DNA from 3 places in the Rhodococcus sp. NPDC058521 genome. Region 3 is predicted to be linked to each of the others. Evidence: riboswitches for the same ligand, from Rfam matches in the RefSeq annotation. Region 3 holds a riboswitch; each other region holds the start of a gene.
The links. A riboswitch is a leader RNA that binds a small molecule or an ion and turns the genes downstream of it on or off. The one in region 3 is predicted to bind thiamine pyrophosphate.

Region 1: it holds a riboswitch for thiamine pyrophosphate, as region 3 does, so the genes downstream of both, ACFWO3_RS19955 (TenA family protein) here and thiO (glycine oxidase ThiO) in region 3, are expected to answer to the same signal.
Region 2: it holds a riboswitch for thiamine pyrophosphate, as region 3 does, so the genes downstream of both, ACFWO3_RS07030 (3-oxoacyl-ACP reductase) here and thiO (glycine oxidase ThiO) in region 3, are expected to answer to the same signal.

The regions. Positions count from the first base shown of each region.
Region 1 is NZ_JBHXNL010000016.1:76,643-84,179, reverse strand. Features, by position in the region: gene ACFWO3_RS19975 (alpha/beta hydrolase) at 1-330, opposite strand, end outside; gene ACFWO3_RS19970 (ABC transporter ATP-binding protein) at 499-1,308, opposite strand; gene ACFWO3_RS19965 (ABC transporter permease) at 1,301-2,110, opposite strand; gene ACFWO3_RS19960 (ABC transporter substrate-binding protein) at 2,125-3,147, opposite strand; gene ACFWO3_RS19955 (TenA family protein) at 3,144-3,860, opposite strand; TPP riboswitch at 3,854-3,949, opposite strand; gene ACFWO3_RS19950 (carboxylesterase/lipase family protein) at 4,052-5,617, shown strand; gene ACFWO3_RS19945 (MFS transporter) at 5,610-6,848, opposite strand; gene ACFWO3_RS19940 (DUF4185 domain-containing protein) at 6,920-7,537, opposite strand, start outside.
Region 2 is NZ_JBHXNL010000003.1:137,157-144,693, reverse strand. Features, by position in the region: gene ACFWO3_RS07060 (CocE/NonD family hydrolase) at 1-1,344, shown strand, start outside; gene ACFWO3_RS07055 (alpha/beta hydrolase) at 1,466-2,449, shown strand; gene ACFWO3_RS07050 (oxidoreductase) at 2,470-3,348, shown strand; gene ACFWO3_RS07045 (organic hydroperoxide resistance protein) at 3,361-3,783, opposite strand; gene ACFWO3_RS07040 (MarR family winged helix-turn-helix transcriptional regulator) at 3,818-4,252, opposite strand; gene ACFWO3_RS07035 (LLM class F420-dependent oxidoreductase) at 4,338-5,318, shown strand; TPP riboswitch at 5,340-5,436, shown strand; gene ACFWO3_RS07030 (3-oxoacyl-ACP reductase) at 5,490-6,251, shown strand; gene ACFWO3_RS07025 (LLM class flavin-dependent oxidoreductase) at 6,253-7,536, shown strand.
Region 3 is NZ_JBHXNL010000008.1:15,289-22,825, forward strand. Features, by position in the region: gene ACFWO3_RS14095 (hypothetical protein) at 1-740, opposite strand, end outside; partial or broken gene ACFWO3_RS14100 (NUDIX domain-containing protein) at 892-1,359, shown strand; gene thiE (thiamine phosphate synthase) at 1,430-2,140, opposite strand; TPP riboswitch at 2,162-2,270, shown strand; gene thiO (glycine oxidase ThiO) at 2,268-3,344, shown strand; gene thiS (sulfur carrier protein ThiS) at 3,341-3,586, shown strand; gene ACFWO3_RS14120 (thiazole synthase) at 3,579-4,364, shown strand; gene ACFWO3_RS14125 (ATP-binding cassette domain-containing protein) at 4,483-5,424, shown strand; gene ACFWO3_RS14130 (ABC transporter permease) at 5,424-6,218, shown strand; gene ACFWO3_RS14135 (M20/M25/M40 family metallo-hydrolase) at 6,361-7,537, shown strand, end outside.

The DNA of each region.
Region 1 (7,537 bases), on a different contig from region 3:
GATTCCACAGCACAGGAATGCGCCCCCGTGCAAGTAGAGGATGGCGCGGTCACCGGTCGATCCCGTGGGCTGGATCCATTCCGCTGGGCAGTGTGGCAGTTGCACCGCGCGGCGGGTGGTGCCCTTCATCGGAGGTAGGGTCCGTCCGGCGATGTCCACCAATTCGGCAGGCCAGGGGAGTCCAGGCCGGCGCGCCCAGGTGTCGAGGAACGGCTTGACCGTGCGTCGCAAGATGCCTGCCAGGACCTGCGCCTGTGGGGAGGTGCCCGCAAACATCTGGCGGGTAAGGGGAAACGGTGTGGGACACAGCTCGAATGCAGAGGTTGTCATCGCCCTCTCCGTTCTGGTCGTGTTGCCTATGATCGCCACCCAATTCGTTCTACGACAACTACATCGAATCCTGGTCCCCGGACGCTACGCCCGGGGACCGATTCGAGTGGCTGTCGTAATGGGAAAGTGATCGTTTTCAACCAAAATACGAGGTCGGGCGAATCTCGGTTACCGATTCGATACGCGCGGAGGGTGCGCTTGGACCGATTCTTCGTGCAGAAATTCGAGCAGTTGCCGTTCGGCAGAGACGAACTCGGGCGACGTTATCGTCGAAAGAGTTCGTGGTCGCGGAAGGTCGATGGTGACTTCTTTCCGGATCGTGGCGGGTCGGTTCGACAGAAGTACCACCCGGTCCGAAAGGTATACGGCTTCACGGATGTCGTGCGTGATCATCAGAACGGTCCAGCGGTACTGCTGCCAGACGTGCTGAAGCCAGTTCTGCATATCGGTGCGCGTCAAGGAATCCAGTGCGCCGAACGGTTCGTCGAGCAGGAGAAGGGGCAGTTCCTGTACGACAGTTCGTAGTACCGCTGCGCGCTGGCGCATCCCACCCGACAGCTGGGCCGGACGAGCGTCCTCGAACCCCGCCAATCCGAACACGGGGAAGAGCGCGCGAGCTCGTTCACGTGCCGCTTGCCGGGAGACCCCACGGACTTCGAGGCCCAAGGTCGTGTTGTCCAGAACCGAGCGCCACGGGAACAGCAGATCCTTCTGCGGCATGTACGCGCTCTTCGAGGGGCCGCGTCCGGCGGGCTCGACGGACTCACCGCCGATTGCGACGGAACCCGCGTCTGCAGAATCCAATCCGGCAAGGACATTGAACAGCGTGCTCTTACCGCAGCCGGACGGCCCGATGACGGAGACGAACTCGCCCGGTGACACGGTCGCCGAGATGTCGCTCAACACGGGCCGTGACCCGGCGCGCGTCGGGTATGCCTTGAACAGATTCGATATTCGTACTCCGGCACTGTCACTCACGACGACCCCTTTCGTCTCGTGCCCACGGCGCTGCCACCCCTTCGGCGGCAAACGTCAGGAGGTACAGGCACACGCTGATCACTGCGGTCACGAGCACGGCGGCGAGCACCAGGTCGGTGCGGAACGAGTTCTTCTGCATCGCCATGTAGATTCCGAGTCCCTCTGTCGCGCCGACGTACTCGGCGAAGACAGCGGCGACGACCGCGTACGTGATGCCGATCCGCAGCGACGTGAAGAAACGGGGAATCGCGGACGGCAACCGCACATAACGAAACTCCTGCCAGCGCGAAGCACCCATGCTTCGCAGCAGGGAACCGGCATCACGATCTGCGGCCGCGAAGCCTTCGATCAGACCGATCGTCATGGGAAAGAACGTCGCCAGGGCGATGACGAGAATCTTGGGCAGGAGCCCGAATCCGAACCAGATGATCATGAGCGGTGCGATCGCGATGATGGGGAGCGTCTGCGAGATCACGAAGAGCGGCAACAGAGCCCGGCGCAGCCACGGAGAGAAGTCGGCCGTGACGGCGAATACCGATGCGCACACCAGGGACACCGCGAACCCGAGCAGGGTCACTTCCAATGTGGCGGAGGCGTGTACGGCCAGGTTGTCCCTGTCCGACCAACCCTGTTCGATCACCCGTAACGGGGAGGGCAGTACTTGCGGTCGGATTCCCGACACCATGACGTACACCTGCCACACCGCCACCAGCACGGCGGCGGCGATCACCGCGGGAACTGCCACTCGAACCAGCCGCGACCCCTGCATGGCTGGAGCAGCGTCCTCGCCGGCCCGACGCATCGTGCGGACGGACATCAGGCCGCGGGCAGGTAGTCGTTGGTGAAGAACGTCGACCAGTCCGGTTCTGCGTCCAGAGGCGCGCCGTCCGGTCCTGTAAGAAGACCGTGGTCGAACAGGAACTTCGAGTAGCCGGTCCACTTCTCGACCGTCTGGGGACCGACTCGGCCGGTGTCGTCGCGCATGTAGTCCGCCGACAGCATTCGCTGGCTCTCGTACACCAGGTCTTCGTCGGTGAATGCGCCGGGATTGGCCGCGATCACGTCTTTCGCCGCCTCGTCGGGGTTGTCGGCCGCGAACTGGTAGCCGCGTTGCAGGGCCTCGACGAACTTGTGGGCCTGCTCGGGGTGTGCGTCCAACCACGGCCGATTCGCCTCGATGATCAGTGCGTACGCATCGGGGAAGCCGTAATCGGTGTAGTCGAAGTAGGCCATCGGGGTTCCGCGGTGCTCGGCCTCGATGCCCTCCCAGGCGAAGAAGGACACGGTGAAGTCGGCTTCACCCGAGTACACGGCCTCGTATGCGGACGTGCCGAGCGTGACCGTCTGGAATTCGCCCTTGCCCCCGTCGTTTCTGATGATCTGCCGCAGTGTCTCGATGCTGTCGGCGTCACCGAAGCCTGCGAAGATCTTTCCGTCGAGGTCACGGGGGCGAGTGATGCCCGGCCTGTCCGCCTTCACGGCTATTCCGGTGGCCCAGTGCTGCAAGGGCGCCAGGACGGACACCGTCTCCGCGCCGGCAGCCTTCGAGAACGTCGACGAGCTCTGAAACCCCACCCCGAACTCGGCGTTGCCGGAATCCACGAGGGTATCCGGGGAGGTGCTGTTGTACGGCAATACCTGCACGTCGAGCCCGGCATCTGCGAAATAGCCCTGCTGCAGAGCCACGTACAGGCCCGTGTGATTGGTGTTGGGCGTCCAATCGAGCGCGAAACGGATGGTGTTCGCCGACTGCCCGGTTCCGCAGCCGGTGAGAACACCCACGGCCGCAACAGCAACCGCCGCGACCACTGCGATTCGACGCAGCGTCGTCGCCCTCACGACGCTGGCCAGTTCTGTGGGTTCAGGGGTGCGTCCCAGAACATAAGTTCGTACCGCGCTGCGACGACGAACGCCTGGGTCATGGCATCGCGGACCGCATCGGTCGATGCATCTGCAGCCTCGTCGACGAGGGCACGCGCCTTGGCGACCTCGACGTGGAACTCTTCGGCGTCGTAGGTGGTCACCCACCGTGCGTACGGGTGGGCAGGGTCCGCTTCCAGCACCTCGTGTGCGCTCGCTGCGAGCCGCCGCCCGACGTCGGCGTAGATCCAGAAGCAGGGAAGCGCGGCAGCAGCACCTACCGCATACGGCTCGGTGGCGGCAGTCGCGGTCAGATAGGAGGTGTAAGCGAGGCACGCCGGCGTCGGCGCAGGCTCACGCTCCGAGGCAGGAAGGGTGCCGCTGGTGAGCAGGTCCTTGTGGAGGGCTGCCTCGACCGTTGCCGACTCCACGGCGGCGCCGGCCCAGAACCCGGCTGCATCAGCGGTCGGGGCGTGCGCGGCAACGATGGAAAGGGCTTTCGCGTACTCCGTCAGGTACAGCAGGTCCTGCTCTATATAGGTGCGGAACACGTCGAGCGGGAGGGTGCCGTCACCGAGACGCCGGAGAAACTCGAGGTCGTCTATTCCGGCGCGGACCACGCTCGCCGTATCCCACAGGCGATCGGTGAAACGGGGAGATTCCGTCACCTTCGTTCGGGCAGAACTGTTCACTTCTTCGACATCCCTTCGTCAGCATTACCTGAGCAGGTTCCCGGGTGTGATCTCAGCCCCGCATGTGCGGAGCACCCCGTGTCAGAACGTGGAGACAATAACAGTCCTTCGCTCGCACGCTCTCTCGCACGTCCCGGAATTGGTAGGTTTGCAGGAAGATTCCTGTACGCCTCGCGTTAGGAGATTCGCACGTGAAACCAGCCTCGTCCGACGTCACTCATGTCGTGCATACCCGCGATGGGGACGTTCGCGGATATGCTGAGAAGTCGGGTGAAGGCGCAGTGTATGCGTGGAAAGGCATCCCGTACGCGTCCCCGCCGATCGGGAGGCTGCGGTTCCGTGCGCCGGTTGCACCAGACCGGTGGGAGGGTGTGCTGGACGGACGCGAGTTCGGTCCCATGGCGCCACAGGCACCGAGCACCGCCGTCCCCATCGACGAGGATCTGAAGTACGACGAGGACTGCCTCTCGCTCAACGTGTGGGCACCTCTCCCGGACGGCAAGAAACGGCCGGTCATGGTGTGGGTCCACGGGGGCGCCTACTGTCTCGGTTCGTCGGCCCAGGCCATCTACGACGGACGTCTGCTCGCAGAGCGCGGCGATGTCGTGGTCGTGACCATCAATTACCGCGTCGGGCCACTCGGATTTCTCGACCTGTCGTCGTTCTCGACCGGAGACGAGGTCTTCGATACGAACTGTGGTCTCCGAGACCAGGTGGCCGCGTTCGAGTGGGTGCGGGACTGCATCGCGGACTTCGGCGGCGATCCCGACAGCGTGACCGCATTCGGTGAGTCGTCCGGCGCAGGTTCGCTGACGACACTCATGACGTGTCCCAGCGCAGAGGGGCTCTTCCATCGGGTCATCGCACAGAGCCCACCTGCGACGTCGGTGTACGGAAGTGAACGTGCGGCCAGCGTCGCGGAGCGCCTTCTCGGCATCCTCGACCTGGACCGCGACCGGGCGCAGGAACTGCGAGAACTGCCGATCGAACAGATCGTCGCCGCAGGGGACACCCTGGTGGAAGAGGTGCCGACCAAAATTCCCGGCACCTTGGCGATGGCGCCGGTGGTGGACCGGGACTTCGTTCCGAAGTATCCGGTGGCGGCGTTCCAGAAGGGACTGTCGCACCGAATCCCGTTGATCATCGGGTCGAACAAGGACGAGGCGTCCATCTTCAAGTTCATGAAGTCGCCGTTGTTGCCGGTGAGTACCGACGCGGTCCAGGAGATGTTGCGCGCTATTGCCGCCGATCACCCCGAACTGTCTGCAGCGCGCCTCGCCGACATCCTGTCCGCATATCCGGATCGGGCGAAACCGAGTGGCGCACTGGCCATGTCTCGTGACGCGGCCTTCAGGATGCCGGCACTGTGGGTGGCCGACGCGCACAGCCGTCATTCGCCGACATGGATGTATCGCTTCGATCATGCGACACCGATGTTGAAGGCCGCCCGGGTTGGGGCCGGGCACGCAACGGAATTGCCCTATGTATTCGGCAATTTCGGGACGCTGAACGTGGACCCGACCTTCTGGATCGGTGGACGCAAGGCGGCACTGGATGTGTCGGGTCGAATGCAGCGACGGTGGCTCGCATTCGCCGCACACGGGGTTCCCGCCGCTCTCGACGCCTCCAAGCACTGGCCGCCGTACGACGAGCAGACCCGAAACACCCTGCTGATCGATACCGCGGATGCCGTGGTCGGCGACCCGGATCAGGTACTGCGTGAGGCGTGGGGAGAAGAGGTCATGGGCTTCAACTGACAGCGTCGGTCTCGGGGTCGAGCCCCCGCAGGCTCGAGAATCCGAGGCAGACCAGTCCGAGGGCCACGACGGGAATGGCCAGTGCAAAGAACGTCGGTTGTATGCCGAGTCGGTCGAGCATCGGCCCGGCGAAGACGAATCCCAGCGGTCCGGCCGCGTAGGCCGTGGACGTCATCACGCCGACCACCCTGCCGCGCATGTGTTCCGGGCTGCGTGTTTGCATGGCGTAGTTGACAATCGGGCCCACCGGCCCGAACACGAAGCCTTGGAGTGCGGCCAGCAGGAGGATCACCCACAGGGGTGGGAGGAACGCCATCGCGACCATTGCGAACCCCAGAACGACGGCAGCCGCGATGAGCACCTTCCGGCGGGACAGATACGGAGCAGCAGGGCCGTAGGCCAACGCTCCCGCGATGCCGCCGATGCTGAGTGCCATGAGTACCGAACCGAGCTGTGCAGGTTTGCCCAGATCGGTGAAGTACACCGGGAAGATTACACTTTCGACCGGCATGTACAGGGCGACCAGGACCATGTCGACGAGCGCGATGGTTCGAAGCAACCGGTCGTTCCAGACGAACCGGAGGCCCTCGAGCGTGCCGTGCCAGATCGACGCGGGGCGGTTCTCCGGGGTCGGTCGCCCTGCATGTTCGAGTCGGATGAATGCGACCGCCGCGATCGACAGGACGAAACAGACTGCGGTGACCCACAAGGCGTTCGGTGCCCCCACCGCGGCGATGAGCACGCCACCGACGCCGGGGCCGACCAGATAGGCCACGTTGTAGTTCGCTTCGTACACGCTGTTCGTGCGATCGAGAGTCCAACCGGCGGCGCGTGTGGCGGCGGGCAGCATCGATTCACGGGCCGAGATGCCGGCCGGGTCGAAGAACGAACCGAGCGCCGCGAGTAGGGCGATAGTGGTGACCGTGAGACCGGTCGTCGCGGCCACGATCGGAATGGATGCCGCCGATACCGCGGACAGGGTGTCCGACACCATCGAGGTGCGGCGACGACCGAACAGGTCGACGAACGTCCCCGAGAACAGACTGGACAGAAGGAGCGGCAGGGTGGTCGCACCGGCGACGATCGCAGCATCGGAGGCACGGCCGGTGAGTTCCAGTACGAGCCACGGCAAGGCCACGATCACGATTCCGTTGCCGCTGGCAGAAAGCAGAGTTGCCAGGTTGAGCAGTAGCAACGGTCCGCGGCGCTGGGCCGTGTCCGCGGTGGTCACGGCGATTCCTCCCGATCGGTGGGTGAAATCGACGCTAGCAGCGGAGCTGGGCCCGCCGCGACGGATTCAATTCAGAGTGTGGTGCGCAGCAGCATCACGTTGTAGTCCGACCACGTGGTGGCCAGGAAATAGAGGTCCTGTCCCTGCGACCACGGGTGCATGTATGCACCGTAGACCTCGGGAACCTCTCGACTGCTCACCAGAACCTGCGGTTCGCCCCATCCGCCTTCGAGGTGATCGGAGGTCCGCATGACGATGGAATTGCCTGCGTCGGTGTACATCGCGATGAACTTGCCGAGGTAGTCGTTGTACTGAACCGACAACTCGCTGACCGGGCCGGGAATGACGGGCTTGGCGGCGCGAGGATCGTGCGCCACCCACTTGTCGCCGTTCCAGTACTCGTACTTGGAGAGATTGGTGATGTCGCCCTCGGGAACACGGGACAATCGTGCGTCGCCGTTCCGTCCCGACGGAGTTCCGAAGGCATAGACGAACCCGTCGTGCTTGACGTACGAGCCCATTTGGAAGTTCTCGTTGCCGGTTCCGGGGATGTTGGGTCGTGTCGTGAGGGGATCGACTCGCCAGTTCTCGCCGTTGTCGTTCGAGACGGCTATGCCGGAGGCGTTGGTCTCCCATTCACCCGGATGGCCCCAGTCTCGAACGGACATGTAGTTGATGTACTGCGTGGC
Region 2 (7,537 bases), on a different contig from region 3:
GAGGCGATTTTCCCCGTCGAGCCCGGTAACGATCTTCTCCGCGACATCGTCGGCACCGGCGGCGGACTCGGTCTCGGGTTCATGCCGCTGTGGTTGACCCTGGTCAATGGCACCAAGCTGATTCCCGATATGGAGTCTCTGTTTCAGGGTGACTTCGACGCGCAGTGGCTGAGGGATCGTGTCGAGGACCCGGTGACGCTCATTCCCGCGTTGGCAGAAGCGATCACTCGTCCCGATATCGAAGGGCTGGATCCGGACACCCTTCGCGTCGCACAGGACGGTGAGTTCTACCAGGACCGCCAAGCCGATGTGCAGAGCATCGAGGTGCCCGCGATGGTCTACGGCGGCTGGCACGACATCTTCGCGAACAGCGAGCCGCGCATCTACAACGAGCTCCCGCTGCCGCCCGGCGAGAAGCAGCTCATCATGGGCGACGGCTACCACGTCTCCATCGGCGGCGATCACGGTAAGCCGGGAACACCGCCGCAACTCGACGTCCTCGAACGGGCCTGGTTCGACAAGTGGTTGAAGGGCGACGACAACGGCATCGACGAGTTCGGGCCGGTGACTCTCTATCAGCAGGGCGGTGGCTGGACCACGACGGATCAGTTCCCCCGCGCCGGCGTCGACTACTCCCGGATGTACCTCAGCGGTGCCCCCAGCGGAACGGCAGGCCACTCGATCCATGACGGCAGCCTCGTCGCCACCGAACCGAGCGAGGCGGCACGCCTCACCGTGGCCCCCGGCCTTCGTGGGGTGTGTTCACGAGACGGCGCCCAGGGAACGGCGGGAATCTCCGTGATACTCGGGTCCGGGTGCACCAAGGACTCGCGTTTCAACGAGGCGGAAGGGCTCACTTTCACTTCCGCTCCGGTCACGGAAGCGACACAGTTGTCCGGGCCGATCAACGTGCATCTCGAAACCGTGCACGACGCGACCGACGGCTTCTGGTCGGTGACCGTGAACGACGTCGCGCCGGACGGAACCTCGACGTTGCTCTCCAACGGTGGCCTCACTTCCTCGCTGCGAGGGGTTGACGACTCGAAGAGCTCGAAGTCCGAGAACGGTGATTACACCGACACTCATCACGCGCTGACCTTGGACACGATGCAGCCCGTTGTTCCTGGTCAGGATACTGCACTGGACGTCAACATCGTCCCGACGGACGCCGTACTGCGGCCCGGGCACCGTTTGCGTATCGACGTGTATGCGGGCAACGTATCGCGTTACCTGCCGCTCGGCCCGATGCGAGTCGCAAGTGAATTGCGGCCGCAGCACCTGGAGCTCGCTCCCGGACGACCGAGCTTCGTCAATGTGCCCTTCGTCGGAGCCAATCCGTGGTGAGCTGGGGAATCGAGCGAATCGGTGTTGGATAACGATTCGGCGGACTAGACAGGACTCTGTTGCAACGGGGTAATACTGTGCAGCAGTAACGACATCCGTCGGGGTGGAAGCGGAGGCAGAAATGGGCAAGGTCCTCGGTGTGTCGGCACGTCGCCGGCTGCGGGTAATCGCGCACGTGATGATCGCCGTCGTGGTGCTACCGGTGGCATTCGTTCTCGTCGGTGGCGGGACCGCATCGGCGCACCCGTACGACCGCCTTCGTGAGCACTGGGTTGCTGCGCCGGGCGGTGTCGGACAGATCAAAGTCCGGATCTGGCTGGCGAACAACGGCAGCAACAAGGCCGTCTATCTGCTCGACGGGCTGCGGGCAACCGACGACGTCAGCGGCTGGGAACACGAAACGAACGCCGCGTGGCTGTCGGATCACGGAGTGAACGTCGTGGAACCGGTCGGCGGACAGTCCAGCTTCTACGCGGACTGGTACGCCCCCAACAACTTCACCAACCAGCCCTACACCTACAAGTGGGAATCGTTCCTCACGCAGAACCTGCCGGACTTCCTCGCGAACACATACGGGATCAGCCGCAACCAGAATGCAGTGGTTGGCCTGTCCATGGGCGGCAACGCGGCACTGACTCTCGCGGCATATCACCGCGACCAGTTCACTTTCGCCGGCGCGATGTCGGGCTACCTGAACCTGTCCGCCCCTGGGATGCGCGAGGCGATTCGAGTGGCGATGCTCGATGCGGGTCGTTTCAATTCCGACGCCATGTGGGGCCCGCCGTGGGATCCGGCGTGGCTTCGTCACGACCCGTTCGTCTTGGCCCCGAACCTGCGCGGGCTTCCGATGTGGATTTCTGCCGGCAGCGGTATCCCGGGACCGCACGACAACCCGCAGAGTGCGATCGACGTGTTCAACACCGGCACCGGTATGGGTCTCGAAGCGCTCGCACTCGCACAGAACCGTGCATTCGAAGTGCGGCTGGCGACGCTCGGAATTCCGGCTCACTTCGACTTCCCGGCAGTCGGTACCCACAAGTGGGGCTACTGGCAGGACCAACTGTGGGCGATGCTTCCGATGATGAAGGGTTCCATCGGGGCCTGAGTTCTCCGTAGGCTCGTTCCATGACCAAGTGGACAGCACAGGACATCGAAGACCAGCACGGCCGCACCTTCGTCGTCACCGGTGCAAACAGTGGTCTGGGTGAAGTTGCAGCGCGTGCTCTGGGCGCGGCGGGGGCGCACGTCGTGCTCGCCTGCCGGAACGTGGACAAAGGGCGGGCCGTGGCGTCGGAGATCGGCGCCAATGCGGAGGTCCGCGAACTCGACCTTGCGGACTTGGCGTCCGTGCGGGAGTTCGCTGCCGGAATCGATTCGGTGGATGTGCTGATCAACAATGCCGGTGTCATGGCACTTCCGTTGCGCCGCACAGCCGACGGGTTCGAGATGCAGTTCGGTACCAACCACCTCGGACATTTCGCTTTGACCGGGTTGCTGCTCGATAAGGTGACCGACCGGGTGGCCACCATGTCGAGCGCGTTGCATCAGGTGGGCGCGATCGATCCGAAGGATCCGAACTATCAGCGCCGCAAGTACCGTCGCTGGCCCGCCTACGGGCAGTCGAAGCTTGCCAATCTGCTGTTCACCTACGAATTGCAGCGTCGACTCGCCGCCGCGCGCGCGGGCGTTCGCGCAGTGGCCGCGCACCCGGGATACGCATCGACCAACCTGCAGGGACGAACCGAGTCGTTCCAGGATCGGTTGATGAAACTGGGTGGAGACTTACTCGCGCAGTCCGCGGAAATGGGTGCCCTTCCGATGCTGTACGCCGCGACGCAACCGAAGGTGATCGGCGGCGCCTATTACGGTCCGGACGGTCTGTTCGAGCAGCACGGGTACCCCAGGCAGGTGAGCTCCAACGGCAAGTCCCGGGACGAGGCCCTGGCCGCGACACTGTGGGACCTGCCGGAGGAGCTCACCGGGGTCACCTACCGATTCGTCTGAGGGAGGCGTCGGTCAGTCGTCGGTGACTTCCAAGGCGACCTCGATGTTGCCCCTCGTCGCGTTCGAGTAGGGGCACACCTGGTGGGCCTTCTCGGTCAGGGCGAGAGCTTCGTCGTGGGGGAGGTGCGGGAGCGAGACCTCGAGCGTGACGGTGAGGCCGAAGCCGCCGCCGTCGATCGAGCCGATGCCGACTCGCGCCCCAACCGAGGAATCGGAGATGTCGGCCTTGTCCTGGCGGCCGACCAACTGCAGAGCGGAGTGGAAACACGCTGCATAGCCGGCTGCAAAGAGCTGTTCGGGGTTCGCGCCGTTGCCGCTGCCACCCATCTCGGTGGGAATGGCCAGGTCCAGATCGACTCGACCATCGGTGGTCCGGGTGTGTCCGTTGCGGCCTTCTCCGGTCGCGAGAGCTTCGGCGGTGTAAAGGACGTGCATGGTTTTCATCCCTTTCGGTTGGGTGGTACCGGGGTCAGTGTGCATCGCGCAGGGATGCGGTGACGCGGTTCAGAACGTCACGAAGAAAGGTCATTTCGCTACTCGACAGGCCGGTTGCCTCGGCAATGGCAGCCGGGATGTCGGTGGCGCGCTCGCGAAGTTCCGAACCGGACTTCGTGAGGTGGATGTGGACGCGCCGTTCGTCCGAGCCGACGCGTCTACGTTCGACGAGTTCGAGCGATTCCAGGCGTTTGAGAAGCGGCGACAACGTTCCGCTGTCGAGGTGGAGACGGCCTCCGATGTCTCGGACTCCGATTCCGTCCTCCTCCCAGAGGACGAGCAACACGAGGTACTGAGGGTAGGTGACGCCGAGACGGTCGAGCATCGCCCGGTAGGTGCCCGTGGTGGCCCGGGACGCCGAATAGAGGGCGAAGCATACTTGCCGGTCGAGTTCGAGTTCGTTGCCCACACCCACGATGGTAGTGCACAATTGAATTGTGCACAATCAATATTGTGTCGAGCGTGACCGGATTGCGCGGCGTACCGTCGACGCAGTGACGATTCGCCTTGGATACCAAATGCCGAACTTCAGTTACTCCAACTCGGTCGCGGACCTGTTCCCGACCGTCATCGCGCAAGCCCGGGAGGCCGAATCCGCGGGATTCGACACAGCTTTCGTGATGGACCACTTCTACCAACTACCCGGTCTGGGCGCCCCGGAAGAACCGATGCTCGAGGCGTACACGGCTCTCGGCGCGTTGGCGACGGCGACCGAGAAGATCCAGTTGTCGGCTCTGGTCACCGGAAACACCTACCGCAATCCGCCGATGCTGGCGAAGACGGTGTCCACGCTCGATGTCGCGAGTGGCGGTCGCGCGATCCTGGGTATCGGCGCCGGCTGGTACGAACTCGAGCACCAGCAGTTCGGGTACGAGTTCGGAACGTTCACCGACAGGTTCGAGCGGCTCGACGAAGCACTGCAGATCATTGCGCCGATGCTGCACGGCGAGCGGCCGACCTTCGACGGAAAGTGGTATCACGTCGAGAACGCCATCAACGAGCCGCGTTTCCGTGACAACCTACCGATCATGCTCGGCGGTGGCGGCGAGAAGAAGACGTTCGCTCTCGCCGCGCGTTTCGCCGATCACCTCAACATCATCTGCAATACGAGCGAACTGACGAGAAAGCTCGATGCGCTGGACGCACGGTGCTCGGAGGCGAACCGCGATCGCTCCGCTCTCGAAACGAGCTACCTGGCCTTCGTCATCATCGACGAGGACGGCGACAGGGCAAGGCGGCTGCAGCGGGAGTACCTCCTTCGTCAGGGTGTCGACCTGTCCACCGCATCCGAAGAGGAGCGGGCAGCGGCAACCGATCGTCAGTTCTGTGGTGCGCCCGACGAAGTGGCCGAGCAATTGCAGACGCGGGTGCTGGACAAGGGCATCGACGGAATCGTCCTCAACCTGGTCGTCAACGGACACGAGCCGGGCATCGTGGGACTGGCAGGTCGTACCGTCAAGCCCCTCGTTGCCTGACCCCTGTTCGTGCATACTGTCGGGAGTGACACGGGGTGCCGTCCTTCCTGCGGCTGAGAACACACCCGTCGAACCTGATCTGGCTGATACCAGCGAAGGGATGTCGCGGTGGTGCGGCGTACGCATTTCACTTCTGCGGTTTCGTTTCGCTGACCGAACAGAAGGACAGAGATGCAACTCGACGAGCAGACAGTATTGGTCACCGGCGGGGGGCGGGGACTCGGCTCGGCCGTGGCCCGCGCTTTCGGTCGTGAGGGCGCCCGGGTGGTCGTGAACTACCGTCGCAGCCGGGAATCGGCCGAGGCATTTGCAGCCGAGTTCGGGAACCGCGCGGTCGCAGTCCAGGCGGACGTGACGGATGCGGAGCAGGTGGCCGGATTGTTCGCCGCCGCCGAGAAGCACTTCGGTGGCCCGGTCACCACCGTGGTCAACAACGCGTTGGTCGACTTCTCGTTCGACGGTGACGCGCGAGCCAAAGCCGATGTCATCGGTTGGGATGCATTCGACACGCAGCTACGCGGCAGTGTGAAAGCTGCGCTCCACACAACACAGGCTGCGCTCGCGGGGATGCATGCAGCCGGGTTCGGCCGCATCGTGAACGTGGGGACCAACCTCTTTCAGAATCCGGTGGTTCCGTACCACGATTACACGGCGGCGAAGGCGGCCGCGCTGTCACTGACGCGGACCCTGGCTGCGGACCTGGGGCCGGACAACATCACGGTCAACATGGTTTCGGGCGGGCTGCTGCGCACGACCGATGCCAGCGCGGCAACACCCGAGGAAGTCTTCGATCTCATCGCATCGAGCACCCCGTTGCGGCGGGTGACGACCCCGGACGAGTTCGCGGATGCGGTCCTGTTCTTCGCCTCCCCGTGGGCGAGGTCCGTGACGGGCCAGAACCTCGTCGTCGACGGCGGCTTGGTGAAGGACTGACATGACCAGGCGACTGCACTTCAACGCTTTCCTGTTCGGATGTGGTCACCACGGTGCTGCGTGGCGCCACCCGGAGTCCGAGGTGGAGCGGCTCGCGGACATCTCCTACTACGAAGATCTGGCCCGCACTGCCGAACGTGGTTGTCTCGACGCGGTGTTCTTCGCCGACGGACACTCGGTCCGCGATCCTGCGGGTGGCGGGGTGTGGTTTCTCGAGCCCCTCACGGCGCTGTCGGCGGTGGCTCGGGCGACAGAGAAGGTCGGTTTGGTGGCAACGGTGTCGAGCACGTTCTACACACCGTTCCATGCGGCCCGCATGTTGGCCTCGCTCGATCACATCAGTGGCGGACGGGTGGGCTGGAACGTGGTGACGTCGATGTTCGACGCCGAAGCCCGCAATCACGGTCTGGAAGCGATGCCGCCACATGCGGAACGCTACGAGCGGGCGGAAGAGTTCGTCGATGTTGCTTTGGCACTGTGGGATTCGTGGGAAGACGGCGCAATCGTGGCGGATCGCCGCGGACTCTTCGCCGATCCGGACAAGGTGCACGCCATCGATCATCGAGGGAAGAACTTTCTCGTCGACGGACCACTGAACGTGCCGCGCGCGCCGCAAGGCATGCCGGTCCTGTTCCAGGCAGGTGCTTCGGAACAGGGGCGGGCTCTTGCGGTACAGCGCGCCGAAGGGATCTATGCGGTTGCCTACGACCGAGAGTCGGCGCATTCGTACTACTGGGATGTGAAGGAGCGTGTGCGTCGTGAGGGCCGTGATCCGGTCGGTGTGACGATCATGCCGGGTCTGGTCACCTACGTCGGGTCCACGATGGACGAGGCCCGCCGCAAGAAGGCGGAACTCGACGCACTGTTGCCGGTGGAGCAGTCGTTGCGGCAGTTGTCGACGTTCGTTCAGCAGGACTGTTTCGAATGGAATCTGGACGCACCCGTGCCTGCGCTGCCACCGCTGGCCGAGTTCACGGGTCCGCACGGACGCTACGACACCATTCTTCGGATCATTCGGAAGGACGAGCCGACGGTTCGGGAATTGCTTGGGACGCTCGCTGCCGGCGGCGGGCACGCCACGATGATCGGCACGCCCGAGTCGATTGCAGACGAGATAGAGGACTGGTTCGGTAGCGGTGCGGCGGACGGGTTCAACCTGATGCCGCCGCTGTACCCGCACGGCCTCGACGACTTCGTCGACCAGGTGATACCGGTGCTTCAGCGGCGCGGGTCCTTTCGCACGGCCTACGAGACGACCACCCTGCGCGAGCATCTGAGCACCTGAC
Region 3 (7,537 bases):
AAGGTTCGGCGGGTCCGACGTGCCACGAGAACCTGACCGATCACGAGACCGATCAGGGCCACCACGAGAAGGACGATGGCGGGCCACGGCGGTAGCGAGAAGTCCCGCTGCGTGTCCGAGACGTTCGTTTCCTGCCTGGCATGCAGATCCTGGGCCATCGGTAGGAGACCGGTCTGCATCAGTGTCGATGCCTCTGTCAGATAGGCGGCCCCGACAGGATGCCCGGCGCGGTTGTTCGCACGCGCTGTCTCGACAAGACCGGTGTAAACGGTGAAATCGCTCGAAATCGAGGCGAGCAGACGCCGGCTGTCCGCATCGTCGTCTGCCAGACCTGCGGCTGCATACACGAGTTCGGCCGAGGCGACGCCCACCGTCTGGGTATACCTGTTCCGAACGTCTTCAGGCTCGATCCCGCCCGAGATGAAACCTGTCGTTGCGGCGGCATCGGCGACGGAAAGTGCGCCGTAGAGATCCTGCGCCGAATTGGCCAACGGTTCCGTCTCGGCGAGCGAGGTTTCGAGGGTGGACTGCCTACTCTCGACCGAGTTCGCCGTGACCACGCCGGCGGAGAGGGTCAGCATCGCGAGCACCGCTCCGAGAGCAGTCAACCGTGCGGGCGTGGAGAACAGGAAGGCGCGGAGTTCGCGTCGTCGGAGCGCAGTGGGGTCGTCGACCTCCTCTCCCGTGGACACGGCTTCGTTGCCGTGCGGTTCGATCGACGGTGCCTCACGCAGAATCACGGCGCACCCCCTCTCGTTCGTCCGCCTCACAGGGAGCATATAAGCAGCAGGCGACCGCGCACCGTGATCGTCGTGTCCCGGGCACGATCGGCGAGGTCGGCTAGGGTGTGGTCACAGCTGAGAGATGCGCGAAGTCGGACAGGGGTAGTCGATGCGTGGTGACGGTGACGGTTGGGCGACGGGCCCGGACGGAAGTCGTCACTGGGGAAAGCACGGTGCTGCGGGACTTCTACTGCGCGCACCCGCCGCCGACGGTTCTCCGACGGTACTCCTGCAGCACCGCGCCGAATGGAGTCATCAGGGTGGAACGTGGGCACTGCCCGGCGGTGCCCGCGACAGTCACGAGACCACCACGCACGCTGCAGTCCGTGAGGCAGAAGAAGAAACCGGCATAGAAGTAGCCGTCATCACGGTGCGCGAAGAGATCGTCACCATGCGTGTCGACAGCGGGTGGAGCTACACCACCGTCATCGCCGATGTGGAGCACCAGCTCGAGACCGTCCCCAACCGGGAGAGCACGGAGTTGCGCTGGGTTCGTGAAGACGAGGTCGGCATGCTGCCGCTTCACCCCGGGTTCGAGGCCGCTTGGCCGCAACTGCGCGAGATGATGCTGCGCATTCCGCCAGCGTCCGGCGTCGATCGCTGACCGACCGGTCGGTCCGGGCGACCCGTTCGTCCGGGCGGGGTGCTCAGGCCCCGGCGTTGCTCCGCAGTCTTTCGCTCAACGACCGAGCCGCTTCCTGCGGGTCGTCGGCTGCCGTGATGGCGCGGACCACGACGATCCGGTCGGCGCCCGCGGCCAGAACCTCGGGCAGGCGCTCCTCGTCGATGCCGCCGATCGCGAACCAGGGACGGTTCGGCTGCGCGTCCGCGGTCGAGCGAACCAGATCGAGGCCCGCAGCGGTGCGCCCCGGCTTGGTGGGGGTCGCCCACAGTGGCCCGGTGCAGAAGTAGTCGACACCTTCTTCGATGGCAGCGAGGCCGGCCTGGGCCCTGTTGTGCGTGGAACGGCCGATCAGAACGTCCGATCCGACGACGTCGCGCGCGTACGGGACCGGCAGGTCGCCCTGACCGAGATGAAGGATGTCGGCGTCGGCGGCGCGCGCCAGGTCTGCTCGATCGTTCACCGCGACGAGTGCGCCGTGTCTACGGGCCGCGCTCGCGATCACGGACAGGGCGATGAGCTCGTCCTTCGCGTCCAGCGGACCGAATTCGCGTTCGCCGGCCGAACCCTTGTCGCGAAGCTGGATGATGTCGACACCACCTGCGAGAGCGGCCTCGGCGAACTGGGCCAGGTCGCCCTTCTCGCGTCGCGCGTCGGTGCACAGGTACAACCGGGAGGCGGCGAGTCGGGAGCGGCGATTCGTGTCGTTGCTGCGGTGTGGGCGCGTCACAGCCATGACGGTAACCTTTCCAGTAGGAACAGTAACCACGGGAGTCCCTGGATCGCGGGGCTGAGAGGGGCCACGCCGGCCCGACCGTCAGACCTGAACCGGATCATGCCGGCGCAGGAAGTGAGGTGAATCGATGGCCCGATCGTTGGCCGTGGTGGGTGGCGGTGTCATCGGCCTCTCCGTCGCATGGCGGGCCGCGCAGTGTGGTTGGTCGGTGCGAGTCCATGACAGCGCGAGCGGCTCCGGTGCCTCCCGGGTGGCAGGCGGGATGCTTGCGCCGCTGTCCGAAGGCTGGCCCGGTGAGGATGCGGTTCTCGCGCTCGGTGCGGCGTCGCTCGAGCGGTGGCCCGACTTCGGCAAGGAACTCGAGGTGGGCGCCGACCTCTCGCTGTTCACCTCGACCAGTTCGCTGACGGTGGCGCTCGACGGCGCCGACGTCGGTGACCTCCGCACCATCGCCGATTGGGTCGGTGCGCAGGGATACGACATGGAGATTCTCGATCGACAGCAGGTCCGTGAGCTCGAACCCGCGCTCGGCCCCAAAGTGCGGCTCGGCCTTCTCGCCCACTCGGAGCTCGCCGTCGACAATCGCCTCCTGCTGCGTGCTCTTCGCGAGAACGCGCTGGCGGCCGGCGTCGAATTCGTGACCGAGAACGTGCGCGACCTGGACAGCGTCGAGGCCGATCAGATCGTTCTCGCGTCCGGACGGGCGGCGCCTTCACTCTGGCCCTCGCTGCCGGTGCGGGCGGTGAAGGGCGAGATTCTCCGATTGGGAACGCGTCCCGGCGTCACCCCGGCTCCCGGACGTACCATTCGTGGCACCGTCCACGGGCGCCCGGCTTACCTGGTCCCACGGGCGGACGGCATCGTACTGGGGGCGACTCAGTACGAGAGCGGTGAGGACACACAGGTCACGGTGAGTGGGGTTCGCAACTTGATCGCCGATGCGGAGGCGCTGATGCCTGCGATAGGCGAGTACGAGTTGAAGGAAGCGGCGGCAGGTCTACGACCGATGACGCCGGACAACTTGCCACTGATCGGTCGTGTGTCCGATCGTGTTGTGGTGGCGGCAGGACACGGACGAAACGGCATCCTGCTGACACCGGTCACCGCAGATGCCGTGGTGGCACTGTTGAACGGGGACGCGCTCGTGGAGGCGCAGAGTGCGAATCCCGAACGATTCGGCGAACGTAGTGAGGTGTGGCGATGAGTGAACAGCAGGGTGTGGGGCGCGTCGGTGAGATGACGATTCCGATCGGGATCAGCGTCAATGGCACGGACCACGAGCTGGCCGAGCCGACCACCCTCCAGGAACTGCTGGAGCGACTGGACCTGCCTACCAAGGGCGTCGCCGTCGCGGTCAACGGTGAGGTCTTCTCGCGAGCCCGCTGGTCGGAAAGGGTCGGCCGTGGTTGGGAGATCGAGGTTCTGACGGCGGTGCAGGGTGGCTGACCATTCCACCGCGGGACGTTCCCCTGCGGGTGACACCGGCAAATTCACCATCTCGGATCGGGTTTTCGACTCCCGCCTCGTCATGGGAACCGGCGGGGCGGCCAACCTCGCCGTGCTCGAGGAGGCACTGATCGCCTCGGGGACGGAGCTGACCACCGTTGCGATGCGACGCGTCGACGCCACGGGCCGCACCGGTGTGCTCGACCTGCTTCGTCGACTCGACATCGCTCTTCTGCCCAACACCGCGGGATGCCGGGGCGCCGCAGAGGCGGTCCTCACCGCGCAGCTGGCTCGCGAGGCTCTCGAAACCGACTGGGTGAAACTCGAGGTCATCGCCGACGAACGCACTCTCCTGCCCGATGCCATCGAACTCGTGCGGGCCGCCGAGCAACTCGTCGACGACGGCTTCGTCGTGCTGCCGTACACCACCGATGATCCGGTCCTCGCCAAGCGGCTCGAGGACGTCGGGTGCGCCGCCGTCATGCCGCTCGGTTCGCCCATCGGCACCGGCCTCGGAATCGCCAATCCGCACAACATCGAGATGATCGTCGAGGCCGCAGAGGTACCCGTGATCCTCGACGCCGGCATCGGAACGGCCAGCGATGCCACCGTGGCGATGGAACTCGGCTGCGACGCGGTTCTCCTCGCCACCGCCGTAACCCGTGCGAACGATCCGTCGTTGATGGCTTCGGCAATGCGTAATGCCGTCGTTGCAGGTCATCAGGCACGTCATGCGGGTCGGATCCCCAAGAGGTTCTGGGCGCAGGCGTCGTCCTAGGGGGTACTCGGGGACGCGTTCCGGGGTACGGCTCGGGGTGCGCGTGGTACCGGAGTACTACTGCGAAACATCCCGACGGCCGATGTGCGGATTGCCCGGGTCCGGCATTCTTGTCCGCATGATCGAAGTCAACGGATTGACCAAGACCTTCGGGCAGACGAAGGCCGTGGAAGACCTGACGTTCACCGTGAAGCCGGGCATCGTCACCGGCTTCCTCGGTCCCAACGGTGCAGGTAAGTCGACGACGATGCGCATGATCCTGGGGTTGGACAAGCCGACTTCGGGAACCGCGCTGATCGACGGCAAACCCTACGGCGAGCTGACACAGCCCCTTCGCACCGTCGGTGCCCTTCTGGACGCCAAGTGGGTTCACCCCAACCGCTCCGCGCGCGCTCATCTGCAGTGGATGGCCGCCGCCAACTCCATTCCCAAGAGCCGAGTCGACGAGGTGCTTCACCTCGTCGGACTCACCGAGGTCGCCGGTAAGAAGGCCGGTGGATTCTCGCTCGGCATGTCGCAGCGACTCGGCCTGGCCGGTGCGCTGCTCGGCGACCCCAAGGTCCTGCTGTTCGACGAGCCGGTCAACGGTCTGGACCCCGAGGGCATCGTCTGGATCCGCAAGTTCATGCAGCGTCTCGCCGCCGAGGGTCGCACCGTCCTGGTGTCGAGCCACCTGCTGTCCGAGATGGCGTTGACTGCGGAACATCTCGTCGTCATCGGCCGCGGTCGGCTGAAGGCGGACACCTCGGTGCAAGAGTTCGTCGACATGGCCTCCGAATCGACGGTCCGCGTGCGCAGCCCGCAGCTCGACGTGCTGCGCAGCGCTCTGACGTCGCAGGGCCTCACCGTCCGCGACGAGGGATCGGGAGACGTTCCCGCCCTCCTCGTGCTCAATTCGAGCACCGACGCGATCGGCGACATCGCCGGATCGCAGGGCGTCGTCCTGCACGAGCTCGCATCGCAGCGCGGCTCGCTCGAGGACGCGTTCATGAAGCTGACAGGAGACGACGTGCAGTACCACGCTGAAGGCGTCGAAGACGTGATGAGGGGTGCGCTCTGATGGCTGTTCTCGAAGCGGAAAGAATCAAACTCACGACCACTCGTTCGCCATGGTGGTGCACCGGCATCATCATCGTGCTGGGCCTCGGCCTCGCCGCGGTCATCGGACTGAGTGCGAAGGCCAGCCTCAACTCGTTCAACGATCAGGTGGCTGCGGGAGACAAGCCGGACTTCGATCCGTTCCTCCCGACGCTCGCCGATGCGGTGGGCGGTGTGTCGGGCTTCGGCGTACTGGTTCTTATGATCCTCGCGGCGCTCGCCGTCACCAGCGAGTACAGGTTCGGCGTCATCCGGACCACGTTCCAGGCGATCCCGAACCGCGGTTCCGTCCTCGCGGCGAAGGCGGGTCTGATCGGCGTATTCGGTGCCCTGCTGACGCTTGTGCTCACGTTCGGTGCCTACGTGATCGCCAAGGCGACCGCAGGCGAGGAAGCCGGGGCCGCACTCACGCTGTCCGGTAGCGATGCGTGGCGCGCGATCTACGGTGTGCCGATCTACGCGCTGCTCGCAGTGATCCTCGCGGTCGGTGTCGGAGCCCTCGTGCGGCAGTCCGCCGGCGCCATCGCGCTGCTCCTGTTGTGGCCGCTGCTGATCGAGAGTCTGTTCGGGCTCTTCGGCAAGTTCGGTTCCGAGATCCAGCCGTTCCTGCCCTTCACCAACATCAACCACTTCCTGGGTGTGCCGCAGGGAATCGACTTCCATTGGGGTCCGTGGGGTGGCCTCGTGTACTTCGCGGCATTCGTGGTCATCGTGTTCGGCGCAGCCGTCGTCTCGGTGAACAAGCGCGACGCCTGAGTTACAGTTCTTCGTCATCCCTGCCTGTGCTGGTCGTTTCGTCGGGAGGCCTGCACAGGCAGTTCGGGAAGACGAGAGCCGGTGGGCCGGTGCGAAAACCATTCGCACCGGCCCACCGGTCTCTGTGCGTTAGCATCGGCCGATGCGACTACGGGGAGTCTTGACTGTTGGTATGGCCGGAGCACTCGTGCTCGCGGGATGCTCGTCGGGGGAGGACGAGCCGGCGGAGCCGGTGAACGCCACGGCACTTGCGGATTCGGTCAGGATCGACCCCGTGGTGAGTCACCTCGAGCAGCTGGAAGAGATCGCAGCGGACAACGACGACAATCGCGCTGCGGGCACGTCCGGCTACGACGCAAGCGTGGACTTCGTTGCTCAGACGCTGCGAGACAAGGGTTTCGACGTCGAGACCCCCGAGTTCGATTTCCACCGATTCGATGTGAAGAACGAGGCGCTGCGAGCAGCCGACCGCGACATCGAGGTGAAGGCACTCGCGTACTCCCCGTCCACCGGACCGGACGGGCTCACCGCTCGCGTCGTGCCGGCACCCAAGGACGACACACCGGGTTGCGAGGCAACGGACTACGACGGACTCGATATCGCCGGTGCAGTGGTGCTCGTCGATCGCGGCGTGTGCCCGTTCGCGGACAAGCAACAGGTCGCCTCCGAGCGAGGGGCAGCCGCCGTCGTGGTCGTCAACAACGAAGAAGGCCCCATGACAGGCGGCACCCTCGGTGACCCCGATGCCGGCAAGGTGCCCACCGGTGGGGTGAGCATGGCAGACGGCGCGACACTCGCCGGCGCCGGCGAGATCACCCTCACTCTCGAAACCGAGACCGAGTCGGCGAAGGCCCGGAACGTGATCGCGCAGACCACCACGGGCGCCACCGACGACGTCGTCATGGTCGGGGCGCATCTCGACAGCGTTCCCGAGGGTCCTGGAATCAACGACAACGGCACCGGCGTCGCAGCCACCTTGGAAACAGCAGTGCAACTCGGTGGCAGCCCCAACGTGCAGAACGCAGTGCGCTTCGCCTTCTGGGGTGCCGAAGAACTGGGCCTGCTCGGATCCGAGGCATACGTCGAAAGCCTGAGCCCCGAGCAGAAGTCGGACATCGCCCTCTACCTGAATTTCGACATGCTGGGGTCGGAGAACGCCGGCTACCTCGCGTACGACGGTGACGACTCCGATGTCATGGGCGAGGGACCGGGACCCGAGGGCTCGGCCGGTATCGAGCGGACGTTCGTCGACTACCTCCAGACCAAGGGCGTAGCAGTCGACGGCACGGACTTCGACGGTCGATCCGACTACGGCCCGT